3 regions of the Arthrobacter sp. GW460-12-1-14-TSB2 genome follow, and region 1 is predicted to be linked to each of the others. Evidence: predicted binding sites of a transcription regulator. Region 1 holds the regulator's gene; each other region holds the start of a gene.
What was found. Region 1 encodes HrcA, which represses chaperone genes, less so after heat shock. Its sites were predicted from a motif close to TTNGCACTCGNNNNNNNCGAGTGCNAA; they were not measured.

Region 1 (4,383 bases):
ATAAGCGGACGCTGCCACAGGAGCAACAACCGCCTTATCAAGAATACTGGGTCGGGGGTGCATTCGGAGAGTTCGACTTCCGCCTAACGCACTGGTAACTTCCGCCTAGGGCACCGTGAGGAAGTCGATGACCTCTTCCACGCGGCCCAGCAGGGACGGTTCCAGGTCGGCGTAACTACGCACCGCCCCCAGCAGCTTCTGCCAGCCGAGGCCAATGTCTTCCTTAGTCTCGTGCGGCCAGCCGAAGGCTGTCAGGATCCCGGTCTTCCAGTCCACGCCCCGCGGAATAACCGGCCACGCGTCGATGCCGAGCACTGCCGGCCGAATGGCCTGCCACACATCCACATAGGGATGGCCCACGATGAGGACGTTGCCCGCAGCGCCCGGGGACGCCATCACGGCATCGGCGATCCGTGATTCCTTGGAATTGGCAACCAAGTGGTCCACCAGCACTCCCAGCCGCCGGCCCGGACCCGGCCGGAATGCGGCTACCGCAGCCGTAAGATCGTCAATTCCGTGCAAGGGCTCGACGACGATGCCCTCCACCCTGAGGTCGTCACCCCAGACCTTTTCCACAAGTTCGGCGTCGTGTTTGCCTTCCACCCAGATGCGGCTGGCCTTGGCCACCTGGGCGCGCTGGCCTGCCACCCGCACGGATCCGGAGGCCGTCCTGCCGGATGTGCCGGAGGCTGCCTGGGCGCGCGGTGCCGGGGGCATCAGCCGGATCGGCAGGCCCTCCAGGAGGAACCCGTAGCCAAGTTGGAACGTGCGGGACTTCCCGCGCCGGTCCTCCAGGGCAACAACATGCATCCCGCCGGACTTCTCCACCCTGGTGACGGCGCCCACCCAGCCGGACTGCACGTCTTCCAGCACCATGCCGCGTTCAACCGGCACTTCGGGAAGCTCGGTTTTCCGGGGAGCCGTGATGTCCTGCGGGCCCCAGTTCTGGTACGACATCGGATAGACACAACCTTGCGCTAGAAAAAGTGAACACAGAAAGTGAAACAGGAGAAGGGGAACAGCGGCGCCCGTGGCGTCACGGAGGTGCATGTCTTGTCCTGCTCCGGAGTTTCGCCCGGAGCGGTACCAATGCTAACAACGCGGCGACTCATATTAGACTGGTTAGCACTTAGACATGACGAGTGCTAACGGTAGACGGGATCTGGCAGGCGACAGAGCCGGTCCGCGGCCCGGGTGAAGCCGATCGGAGGTGGAGAATGAGCGAACCACGCAAGCTTGAAGTACTGCGCGCCATCGTGGAGGACTACGTCCATTCCCGCGAACCTGTGGGCTCCAAGGCCCTGGTGGAGAGGCACCATCTGGGGGTCTCCAGCGCCACGATCCGCAATGACATGGCGGCCCTGGAAGATGAGGGCCTAATCACGGCGCCGCACACCAGCGCCGGGCGCATCCCCACGGATAAGGGCTACCGGCTCTTCGTCGACCAGATTTCCGCCGTCAAGCCGCTGTCGCAGGCGGAACGCCGGGCCATCCAGACGCTGCTCGAAGGATCGGAAGACCTGGACGACGTCCTGGAACGCACGGTGCGGCTGCTGTCGCAGCTGACCAACCAGGTGGCCGTGGTGCAGTATCCGCACCTCAGTCGTGCCATGGTGCGGCACATCGAGTTCGTGCTGCTGGCGCCGCGCCAGGTCCTCACCGTCCTGATTGCGGACACCGGAAAGGTCGAGCAGCGGGTCATCGACGTCGGCCAGGAACTCAGCGACGAGGCCCTTGCCGGCCTTCGCTCACGGTTCCTGAAAAGCCTGTCGGGGACGCCGCTGAGCCTGCTCCCGCAGGCGCTGCCCGCCGTCGTCGCAAGCTGCGAACCGGCACGCCGGCACGCCGCCCAGGCGCTGGCCCGCGGCCTGGATGCCCTGGCCAGCAGCACCCGCGAAGAGCGGATGGTCATGGCCGGCACCGCCAACCTCGCGCGGTCCAACGTTGACTTCCCGCTGAGCATCGGCCCGGTCCTCGAGGCGCTTGAGGAACAGGTGGTCATGCTCCGCCTGCTCAGCGAAATGGCGCAGGACCCCCGCGGCGTGACCGTCAGCATCGGCCGGGAGAATCCCTACGACGGCCTCGCGGAAGCCTCGGTGGTGGCCACAGGCTACGGGCCCGGTTCCAGTGCCAAGGTTGGCGTCCTTGGCCCCACCCGGATGGACTATCCCACCACCATGGCCGCGGTCCGTGCCGTGGCACGCTACCTTTCCAGGATCCTCGGGCCGTGACCGGCCCTTCATCAGCCAACCCGGCCTCCGTGTCCCGGCTTCCGGGGTGCGGCAGCAGCATCACAGGCAGTACAACCAGGAAGAGATACGAACTTTGAGCAGCCACTACGACGTTCTTGGAGTCTCACCCGAAGCGACGGGCGAAGAGATCAAGAAGGCCTACCGAAAGCTTGCGCGCACTTTGCACCCGGACGTGAACCCCGGTGAGGATGCCTCGGACCGCTTCAAGGCTGTCACGCACGCCTATGAAGTGCTGTCCGATCCGCAGAAGCGCCGCGTCTACGACACCACCGGCAACGAGAACGGCACCGATAACGGTTTTGGCGGCGCCGGCTACTCGGGACAGGGCTTCGCCTTCCAGGACATCTTCGACACCTTCTTCGGTGCGGGCGGCTCATCCGGACCTGCCTCGCGTGTCCGCCGGGGGCAGGATGCCCTCATCAGCGTCCGCATCGACCTCCGCGACGCCGTCTTCGGCGTCAACAAGAAGCTCGAAGTGGACACTGCCGTAACGTGCCCCACCTGCGAGGGTTCCTGCTGCCAGCCCGGGACCCACCCCGTGCGCTGTGACATCTGCGGGGGCAGCGGCCAGGTCCAGCGGGCCGTCCGTTCCATCCTGGGCCAGGTCATGACGGCGGCGCCCTGCGGCTCCTGCGAAGGCTTCGGAACCGTCATCAAGGATCCCTGCAATGAATGCAACGGGCAGGGCCGCATCCGCAGCCGGCGTTCGCTGACGGTCAAGGTCCCTGCCGGCGTTGCCACCGGAACCCGGATCCAGCTTGGCGGCCAGGGCGAAGCCGGCCCTGCCGGCGGACCCTCCGGCGACCTGTATGTGGAGATCCGGGTCAACAATGACGCGACGTACGTACGCGACGGCGATGACCTTCACGCGACCCTGCACATCCCGATGACTGCCGCAGCCCTTGGCACCGAACTCAGCCTCGACACCTTCGACGGCCAGCAGGAAATCGACGTCAAGGCGGGCACCCAGTCCGGTGAGGTCATCACCCTTCGCGGGCTCGGCGTCACCCACCTCCGGGGCTACGGCCGCGGCGATCTGAAAGTGCACCTGCAGGTCGAGACCCCGGCCAAGCTTGATGCCGCGCAGGAAGACCTGCTGCGGCAGCTCGCGAAACTCCGTGGCGAGCAGTACACCGAAGGGAAACTCTCCGCCAGCGGCGGTGTCTTCGCCAAGCTGCGGGACCGGCTCGGTAACCTGTAGCGGTGAGCAACCCTGTCTTTTTCGCAACCCCGGGAGCCCTGGACCACCAGGTTCCCGGTTCGCACTTTGTCCTCGAGGGCGCAGAGGCGAGGCACGCGGTCACCGTCAAGCGGATTGCCGTGGGGGAATCCGTTGACATCGCCGACGGCGCCGGCAAAAGGCTCACCGGCACGGTCGCCGCCGTTGGCCAAGGTGAACTGACGGTGGAGTGTTCAGTCCTCGACACGGAGGAGCGCCCGGACCTCCGCCTGGTCCTGGTCCAGGCACTGGCCAAAGGGGACCGGGACGAACTCGCCGCAGAAACCGCCACCGAACTGGGGATCGACGCGATCATCCCGTGGCAGTCCGAACGCTCCATCGTCCGGTGGAAAGGCGAACGGGCCGCGAAGGCCCACGCCAAATGGCAGTCCGTGGTGACCGCAGCCGCCAAACAGGCGCGGCGGGCTTGGATTCCTGAAGTCCGTGCCGCCGTCGACGGTGCCGGACTTCAGGCCGCAGTCTCCGCCGCGGACCTGGCCATCATCCTCCATGAGGATGCCGTGCGTCCGCTGCGGAGCGTGCTCGAGGCGTGGTGCGAGAACAACGCCGGGGCACCGGAGCCGGGGCCGCGCGAAATCCTGCTGATTGTGGGGCCCGAAGGGGGCATCAGTCCGCGGGAGGTTACCAGGCTGTGCGGGGCCGGTGCCGTGACGGCGCTCCTTGGCCACCATGTACTGAGGTCATCCACGGCAGGACCGGCCGCCACGGTGCTCGCCAGCGACATCCTGGGTCGCTGGTAGCCCCGCTAGGAAACCTTGAAACCGCGGGAGTCCACGTTCAGTTCCCGGTCGGGGTTCCCCGGGTCGACCTGGAATACCCGGATCTCATAATTTCCCGGCGCCAGGTTGACATTCATCGAGAAAAGTCCGGACTGTGCCTGGTCTGCCGAGG
Region 2 (4,383 bases), on a different contig from region 1:
GGACGACGTGGACAACCTGACCCTGAACAGCGCCGACCGGCGCAGCGGGGCCGCAGAGGAAGCCGATTCCGGCAGCGGCGACTCCGGCAACGGTGGCAGCGGAGAGCCGGGCGCTTCCGGCGAATCCGCCGCTCCGGACCGGCACTCGGTATCCTTGGAACAGGGCGGCACCGAGCCGGAGGAGTCCTTCAGGACCCGCACCAAGGCAGTGGAAAGTATCAAGGACAACGGCATGGACATGAACAACAGCGCAGCGGATAGCCACGGGGCTACGCACCGTGAGGCGGACAATTCGGTGCCTGGCAGGATAGCGCCCGAGAGGGTAGCGCCCGACAGGACCCCGCAGACGGCCGGCGCCGGCGTTCCTTCAGGAGTGCTGCCCAACAAGGCCTCCGAGGATGACCCGAAGCGCTGGGGCGATCAGGGCTCCGACTACGACCATGATGCCTGGCTGCAGGAACAGAAACCGCCGCACTGGGGGTGACTTCCCGTAGGCAGGGGAGCGTGCCGGTCCGAGCGCAGCTAGCCCGGTGCTCCCACCATGACGAAGAAGAGTTTGCCCTGCGTTGAGGAGCCGGCGAGCCGGCGCGCCTGGTCCGGATCCGCTGCAACCACGATGAGCCCCTCGGTTTCGCCGGTGCCCAGCCATTGTCCGGTTTGCCCGCCCTGCCCGGACGTCCAGAGCACGGGCACCGAGGCCGCCAGCACCTGCGATTCGGCTGCTTTGCCGTAGTCGGTGCCGTTCGTCATGACGATGTTGACGAGCTGGCCGGGTGCCACGAGCTGGATGGACGAAGGGTCCGCCATTCTCAGGGGCACGGCGGCCGATCCCGGGGGAGTGCCGGCCAGCAGGCCCGGCCCGAGCAACTGCGTATCGGAGATCAGCTGGCCTTTGCGCAGCGGTGCAGCCAGCTGCTTGCCCACAACGGCGGCGGTGTCAGCGTAGCTCCCCGCGGGCATCATCCCTGGTGGCACCTCGACCAGCACCACTTCATTGCTTGAGAGGGCGGTTCCAGCGGGAAGGTCACGGGCGGAGGCCAGCGCAGTGACGGTGTGGGCGGGTGCCGGTGTCAGTTGCTGGACGGAAATGCCGGCAGCGGCGCACAGCAGAAGCGCGACGACCAGCCTGCGATGGCGGTTGAGCCATGACGGAAAGCGTCGCAGGCCGGACGGCCGCTGGCGGCCGGGCTGTCCGGACCGAAAGCTCTGCCGCGGCGATGAACGTCCGTTGGTGCGGAAGGTGGATGGCATGCCTTGAGGCTACGGAGGCGCCGCGTCGCGGCGACAGCCCGGGGACGCCGTATGTGGAAAACCGACATCGGCAGCGCACCATGAGTAGCGGACCGGCACCCTTCGCGCTTTGCGCGAGATTCGGCAGCGGACGCCGAGTTTAAGTCAGCTTGCGGCTGCGGCAGCGGGAACGGCCGCCGGAGCGGGAGAGACGCTGCTGCCCTTGCTGTCGCGTGAGTCGGTCCGGTAGAAGCCGGAACCCTTGAAGACGACGCCGACGCTGTTGAACTTCTTGCGCAGGGTCCCCTCACATTCGGGGCAGGAGGTGAGCGAGCTGTCGGTAAACGACTGCACAATCTCGAAGGCGTGGCTGCAGTCCTTGCAGGCGTATGCATACGTGGGCACTGGTAATCCTCCTCTGGGACAAACGAGCAGGTCCCGTGCTGCCTGGCAGGAATCACCGCCGATTGTTCCTCGGCAGGTTCCTTCCCTTAGCAGTCGCAGGGCCTGAGTGCCAATTCTATCATCCGCTGCGAGCCGGCTTCACATCAGCTGCGCGAGGCGTGACGGTGTGACTGCCACCGGGATTTTGCGGTCGAAGGATTCGGCGGGGATGCTGCCGGCCGGAAGGACTTCGTCGTCAAAGACCACCGCAGCCGCGGGCACCGGCACGCCCTCATGTTCGAGACCGGCGAGGAACTTGTCGTAGTAGCCCCCACCCTGTCCGATCCGGTTACCCGACAGGTCCACTGCTGTGGCGGGGACGAAGATCCCGGCCGCGTCGCGCATGGCCTCGATGCCGTGCTGTTCTCCGACGGGCTCGTCGATGGGGGCGTAACTGCTGCGGACGAAGTCGGTCGCCGGGGTCCAGTAGACCCAGGAGAGGGAGCGGTCCGGGCGGCAGACCGGCAGCAGAACGCGGTGCCCTGTTCCGTGAAGCGCGGCAATGAGCGGCAACGTGGGGGGCTCGAATCCCACGCCCAGATACACGGCAAAAGTGCTTCGTTCACCGGCGGCAACCATGGTGGCCCACTGAAGTCCGTGACGGGCGATACCGGCCCCGGCGGCTTCAAGGCCGACGGGAGGGACTGTTGCGCGCCGGATTCGGTGGGCTGAGCGGATCTCGTCCTTGGATGGCATCAACGCCCGTCCTTCCATGTCAGGAGGCCCGCCTGCGGAGACCCTGGTAAAGGCCATCCCGGGCGGTTAGTGCAATTACCCAATGTTTGGTCCCTGACGCTAGATTAGTCCAGTGACTACCACCAATACTTCCGTCCGCAAGGCTGTCATTCCTGCTGCGGGACTCGGCACCAGGTTCCTACCGGCCACCAAGGCCATGCCCAAGGAAATGCTGCCGGTCGTGGACAAGCCCGCGATCCAGTACGTCGTCGAAGAGGCCGTCAGCGTTGGCCTCACCGACATCCTGATGATCACCGGCCGGAACAAACGCGCCCTCGAAGACCACTTCGACCGGGTCCCGTCGCTGGAGGCGACCCTCGAAGCAAAGGGCGACACCACCAAGCTCGAAGCCATCCAGGCCGCCAGCAACCTCGGCGATATCCACTACGTCCGCCAGGGCGACCCCATGGGCCTCGGCCACGCAGTGTTGCGCGCCAAGCAGCATGTCGGATACGAACCCTTCGCGGTGCTTCTGGGCGATGACCTGATCGATGCGCGGGACGAACTGCTCAGCAAGATGATCGAAGTCCAGGCCAAGACCGGCGGCTCGGTGGTCGCGCTGATTGAAGTGGAACCATCCCAGATCAGTGCGTACGGTTGTGCCGACATCGACGAAACCGACATGAACGGTTTCGTACGGATCCGGAAGCTCGTGGAAAAGCCCGACGCCGCCGAAGCACCGTCCAACCTGGCCGTCATCGGCCGTTACGTCCTCCACCCCGCGGTCTTCGATGTCCTCGAACGCACCGAACCGGGCAGGGGCGGGGAAATCCAACTGACGGACGCCCTCCAGGAACTTGCTGCAGGGGACGGCGAAGGATACGGCGTCTACGGTGTGGTGTTCCGCGGCCGCCGCTACGACACAGGCGACAAGCTCAGCTACCTCAAGGCCTGCGTCCAGCTGGCCTGCGACAGCGACGACCTCGGCCCCGGGCTGCGCGAGTGGCTGCCGGAATTCACCTCTTCCCTCGCCAAGTAACGTCCCATGCGGGGCAGCATCTGGCCGGCGACGCTGGAATGCGGCGACATTGTGCTGCGCCCCATCCGGTACCGGGACCGCAAGGAATGGATGGCGGTCCGTTCCCGCAATTCTGAATGGCTGGCTCCCTGGGAGGCCTCGAACCCGGCCCCCGGAGGGGCTCTGCCGGACTACCGGCAGATGGTCAGGTCCCTCAATGCCCAGGCTGCGCAGGCCACGGCGCTGCCTTTCGTGATCACGGAGCGTGTTCCGGGCCGTCGGGATCCAGTCATCGTTGGACAACTGACGGTGTCGTCCATCATCTGGGGATCGGCGATGATGGCCACACTTGGATACTGGGTGGACAAGTCCTGTGCCGGCCGGGGAATTGCTCCCACGGCTGTTGCGATGGCCACTGACTACTGCTTTGGCAGCCTCGGCCTGCACCGGATGGAAATCAATATCCGGCCTGAAAACGGGCCCAGCCTCCGGGTTGTGGAGAAGCTGGGTTTCCGGGACGAAGGCTACCGGCCTCGGTTCCTGCACATCAACGGCCAATGGGCGGACCACCGCTCGTTCGCCCTGACGTCCGAGGAAGTTCCCGAAGGGCTGCTGGCCAGGTGGTTGAGAAGCCGCCCGGCCTGACCAACACGCTGGCCCGCTGCCGGAGTCACCCCGAGGTTGTTCTCCTGTGTTTTCCGTCATAAATCCATTGAATTGCCAGCTGCCCTGCGACACACCGGAGCTAATGCCAGAGCTGTCGGCCAATTACTCATACGGTTTTGAATGTGGACTTCCCCCTTAGCAGCTCAGTGATCCTTGTTGTCGCTGTCGCGCTCTGGATTGTGTGGGTGGCCCCGTATGTTCTGAGAAACCGCCAGCATCAGCTCCAGCCCGCAGCCGAGCTGATGTCCGAAATCAACTTCGCCGAACCCGCAGACCCCCAAGCCGGAAACGTCATGAAAATGGCCGCCCAGCAGGAGAACTCAATGGAAACCAAGCAGGCCACCGGATCC
Region 3 (4,383 bases), on a different contig from region 1:
CCCGCCTCCGCGCCGCCACGTCACACTGCGTAAATGACAGGCGTGTTATTCGCCCGTACCATGGAAAAAGACTTTGACCGGATCAAGTGAAGGAGTTTGCCGTGGCCGAACCCGTGCACGACGACGTCTCACTTGCGGCCGCCGGCAGCCCAGGCGCGGCAGCGAACGGCTTCGTGCCCGCTCCGCAGCAGGGCTCACGGCTGAGCGAGCGGGACCAGCAGATGCTGGCCCTCGAGCGGCAGTGGTGGAAGTACGCAGGGGCCAAGGAGCAGGCCATTCGTGAGCTGTTCGACCTCTCGGCCACGCACTACTACCAGATCCTCAACACGCTGATTGATACCGAGGACGCCCTGGCCCACGACCCCATGCTCGTGAAGAGATTGCGTAGACTACGTACGTCACGCCAACGGGCGCGCACGGCGCGCCGTTTGGGCTCTGACGCATAACAGTCGGGGCTGGGCAATCAGCAAACCACCAAGGACATCGTTTTACCATGACCAAATACGCTCGGGATGAATTCGACAGGGTCCCGGAGGCCTCTTCACGACAGGGTGTCCACCGGGTCGCCTCCGATGCTCCCCGGCGCCGTCTGGGACCCATCCTGGCCGTCGGCGTTGTGGCGCTCGCCATCGGCCTGGTTGCCTTCCTGTTCCTGCCCAAGCTGGGATTCGTTCCCACCGGCACCCCGCTGCTGGCGGCAGGGTCCGCCTTGGAGAGCCCCTCGGCTTCCCCTTCCACCGAGGCGTCGCAAACCTCCCAATCCCCGAGCGCCGAGCCTAGCGCGGAGCCAAGCGCGACCCCCTCCGCCAGCGAGTCGCTCGCGAACAGCGGCACTTCCTCCGCAGTGCCCTCCGCCGACGCGCAGGCTGTTGACAAGACCCAGGCCGTGGCCGTCTACAACGGGACCACCACAGCCGGGCTGGCCGGCCGCGTCAGCGCCACCGTGGCCGGGGACGGGTGGGCTTTGGGACCGGTTGGTAACTGGGGCGGAATGCCCCAGAAGTCGTCTGTGATCTACTACAGCGGGGCTGAGCAAAAAGCGAACGCCGAGGCGCTCGGCGAGCTTCTGAACATCACCACACTGGTGGACTCCGCCGAGTTCCAGATGCCGCTGGTCGTGGTCCTCGGACCCGGTTTCCAGTAAGGAATTTCGGTTACGCCTGAATAACTATTAGGGGCTCGCAGGACGGGGTCCTGCCCCCGGCAAACGGCTATGGCTAAAGTGATTCCGGGCGCCGCGTTTGGATGCGGACCGTACCGATGGCGCACAGTGACGTGGGCCGAACAGAAGCAACCGAAAGTGGGCACCATGGCATTGGGAACCGTCAAATGGTTCAACGCCGAAAAAGGCTACGGCTTCATCACCGTTGACGACTCCGGAGACGATGTCTTCGTCCACTGGTCGGCCATCGAGGGTGAGGGCTACCGCGCCCTGGATGAAGGGCAGCGGGTGCAGTTCGAAGTCGGCGAAGGCGAGAAGGGTCCCCAGGCAGAGAACGTCCGGCCGGCCTGATGCTGCCCGCGGCAGTGCATGGCCCAGGCATTCCTCCCCGCTCCGGTCGGGCGCGGCCGCGGCTGGTTTCGGCGGCGGTCCTTGCCGCAGCAACGGCGTTCGCCTTGGCCGGCTGCTCCGGCCAGAGCGGCAACGTACGGGTTGATACGGTCGACGCCAATGGCGACGGCACACTGCGCATAGGCCTGATCCTGGACAACACCGGAAAACAGTCCTTCCTGAACTCCTCCCAGCTGGCCGCCGCAAAACTTGCGGTCCAGGAGATTAACGCCGCAGGGGGCCACAAGGGGCGGCCGGTGGAACTGCTTCCCGAAAAAATCAGTGAGGACACCTCCTCGCAGGCCAAGGAACTCGTGGCGGCCAAGGCGGACGTGGTCATCGGTCCCACTGACTCGAGCCGCGCCCCGGGGGCAATCGATGTCCTGTCGCGGGCCAAAGTGGCCATTATCTCGCCGGCGAACGCCGCGCACGGGCTCACGCGGTACAGGAGTGGCGGATACTACTTCCGCACTTCGGCAGCCGACGTGGCCCAGGCGCCAGTGCTGGTCAAGCTGGCCAAGGACAGCGGCGCCCGGACAATAGCGGTCCTTCACGAGGACGGCCTTTACGGCAAGGACGTCTCCGTGGCCGTCGCCGCCGCAGCGAAGGCAGCAGGCATCGGCACGGTGGCGGAGGCGGGATTCACGGCCGGCCAGGCACAGCAGGCGGCCGCAGCCGCCAAGGCCGCCGGCCCGGACGCCGTCATCCTCGTGGCCCGCGCCGGCGCCCAGGGCGCAATAGCGGAACTCAACAACGCGGGTCTCGCGGGCAACAAACTGATCCTCAGTGACGGCGCCATCAACCAGTACGGCTCCGCCCTGGGGTCAAAGGCTCTTGATGGTGCCCGCGGAATTCTGCCGGGAGTCTTCCCCTCGGCGCACTTCCAGGGGGAACTTGTGGCGGTTGATCCCGGCCTCAAGGACATGACGTTCGCCGCGGAAACCTACGACGCCGTCAACCTGGCCGCCATCGCGGCTGCCGCGGCGCAGGACGACGCCGGCTCCTCCATCGCTGCCAAGCTGATTGCGGTCTCCGGGCAGCAGGACGCGGGCACGGTTGAACCGTGCAGGAGCTACAAAGAATGTGCCGACGCACTCAAGGCCGGTAAGCCTGCGGATTACGACGGCGAATCCGGGCGGATCGGCTTCGATGCCACCGGGGACGTCACCAGCGCCAACTACATGGTGTTCACCTACGCCGCAGATAACAGGGCCCGGATGAGCGGAAGCGAAACCGCCGCCCGTGCCGGCGGCTGATCGCTCCTAGCGTAGCGGGGGCTGCAGCAGGGCCTTTCTGCGCAATACCTGCTTGCACTCTCCCCGGGGGAGTGCTAATTATTGACTTAGCACTCCCACGGACTGACTGCTAATTCGACGCCCGGTTCCGGCCGGCCGCGGACAGCGGGAAGGACAAGGAGCGAAAGAAATACCTTGCTGGGGTGAGATCCCATCCGCGCGGCATACAGAGGCCGCCGGTGAAGGGTCGTCCGTCGCGGGCACCGCAGTGAAGGTTCATTCTTAACGACTGTCCCGAAAGGACTACTGCCGTTATGGCCAAGATCATTGCATTTGATGAAGAGGCACGCCGCGGTCTTGAGCGGGGCCTGAATATCCTCGCCGACGCCGTCAAGGTCACCCTCGGCCCGCGTGGACGCAACGTCGTCCTCGAAAAGAAGTGGGGCGCCCCCACGATCACCAACGATGGTGTTTCCATCGCCAAGGAGATCGAGCTGGACGATCCTTACGAAAAAATCGGCGCCGAGCTGGTCAAGGAAGTTGCCAAGAAGACGGATGACGTCGCTGGCGACGGCACCACCACGGCCACCGTGCTCGCACAGGCCCTGGTCAAGGAAGGCCTGCGCAACGTCGCGGCCGGCGCTGACCCGCTGTCCCTGAAGCGCGGCATCGAGAAGGCTGTTGAAGCCGTCACCACCGAGCTGCTCGCTTCCGCCAAGGAAATCGAAACCAAGGAAGAGATCGCCGCCACGGCTTCCATCTCTGCAGGTGACGACGAAATCGGCGCGCTGATCGCTGAAGCACTGGACAAGGTCGGCAAGGAAGGTGTTATCACCGTCGAGGAGTCCAACACCTTCGGCCTCGAGCTTGAGCTCACCGAAGGCATGCGCTTCGACAAGGGCTACATCTCCGCTTACTTCGTCACCGACGCTGAGCGCCAGGAAACGGTCCTCGAGGATCCGTACATCCTGATCGTCAACTCCAAGATCTCCAACGTCAAGGAACTGGTTGCTGTCCTCGAAAAGGTCATGCAGTCTTCCAAGCCGCTGCTGATCATTGCCGAAGACATCGAGGGCGAGGCCCTGGCCACCCTGATCGTCAACAAGATCCGTGGCACCTTCAAGTCCGTAGCCGTCAAGGCTCCGGGTTTCGGCGACCGCCGCAAGGCGCAGCTCGCGGACATCGCCATCCTCACCGGTGGCCAGGTCATCTCCGAGGAAGTCGGCCTCAAGCTTGAGACCGCCGGCCTCGAACTCCTGGGCAAGGCACGCAAGGTTGTTGTCACCAAGGACGAGACCACCATCGTCGAAGGTGCCGGCGACGCCGACCAGATCGCCGGCCGCGTTTCCCAGATCCGCGCCGAGATCGAGAACTCCGATTCGGACTACGACCGCGAGAAGCTGCAGGAACGCCTGGCCAAGCTGGCCGGCGGCGTTGCAGTCATCAAGGCCGGTGCCGCGACCGAAGTTGAGCTCAAGGAACGCAAGCACCGCATTGAGGACGCTGTCCGCAACGCGAAGGCTGCCGTTGAAGAAGGCATCGTTGCCGGTGGTGGCGTTGCCCTCATCCAGGCCGGCGCCAAGGCATTCGCCAACC

Region 2: AC07YR_RS05965 (FmdB family zinc ribbon protein) is a predicted target of HrcA. The motif match lies at 1,722-1,748, and genes of this name have one in related genera.
Region 3: groL (chaperonin GroEL) is a predicted target of HrcA. The motif match lies at 2,895-2,921, and genes of this name have one in related genera.

What each region holds. Positions count from the first base shown of each region.
Region 1 covers NZ_JBWKYC010000001.1:341,694-346,076, reverse strand. Annotated here, with positions in the region: gene AC07YR_RS01655 (DUF3097 domain-containing protein) at 106-957, opposite strand; gene hrcA (heat-inducible transcriptional repressor HrcA) at 1,218-2,231, shown strand; gene dnaJ (molecular chaperone DnaJ) at 2,326-3,453, shown strand; gene AC07YR_RS01640 (16S rRNA (uracil(1498)-N(3))-methyltransferase) at 3,456-4,232, shown strand; gene AC07YR_RS01635 (GerMN domain-containing protein) at 4,238-4,383, opposite strand, start outside.
Region 2 covers NZ_JBWKYC010000003.1:65,173-69,555, reverse strand. Annotated here, with positions in the region: gene AC07YR_RS05975 (AAA family ATPase) at 1-484, shown strand, start outside; gene cpaB (Flp pilus assembly protein CpaB) at 523-1,251, opposite strand; gene AC07YR_RS05965 (FmdB family zinc ribbon protein) at 1,396-1,635, opposite strand; gene AC07YR_RS05960 (5-formyltetrahydrofolate cyclo-ligase) at 1,774-2,370, opposite strand; gene galU (UTP--glucose-1-phosphate uridylyltransferase GalU) at 2,483-3,388, shown strand; gene AC07YR_RS05950 (GNAT family N-acetyltransferase) at 3,395-4,012, shown strand; gene AC07YR_RS05945 (hypothetical protein) at 4,180-4,383, shown strand, end outside.
Region 3 covers NZ_JBWKYC010000017.1:63,537-67,919, reverse strand. Annotated here, with positions in the region: gene AC07YR_RS18125 (DUF3263 domain-containing protein) at 174-446, shown strand; gene AC07YR_RS18120 (LytR C-terminal domain-containing protein) at 494-1,144, shown strand; gene AC07YR_RS18115 (cold-shock protein) at 1,310-1,513, shown strand; gene AC07YR_RS18110 (ABC transporter substrate-binding protein) at 1,513-2,808, shown strand; gene groL (chaperonin GroEL) at 3,102-4,383, shown strand, end outside.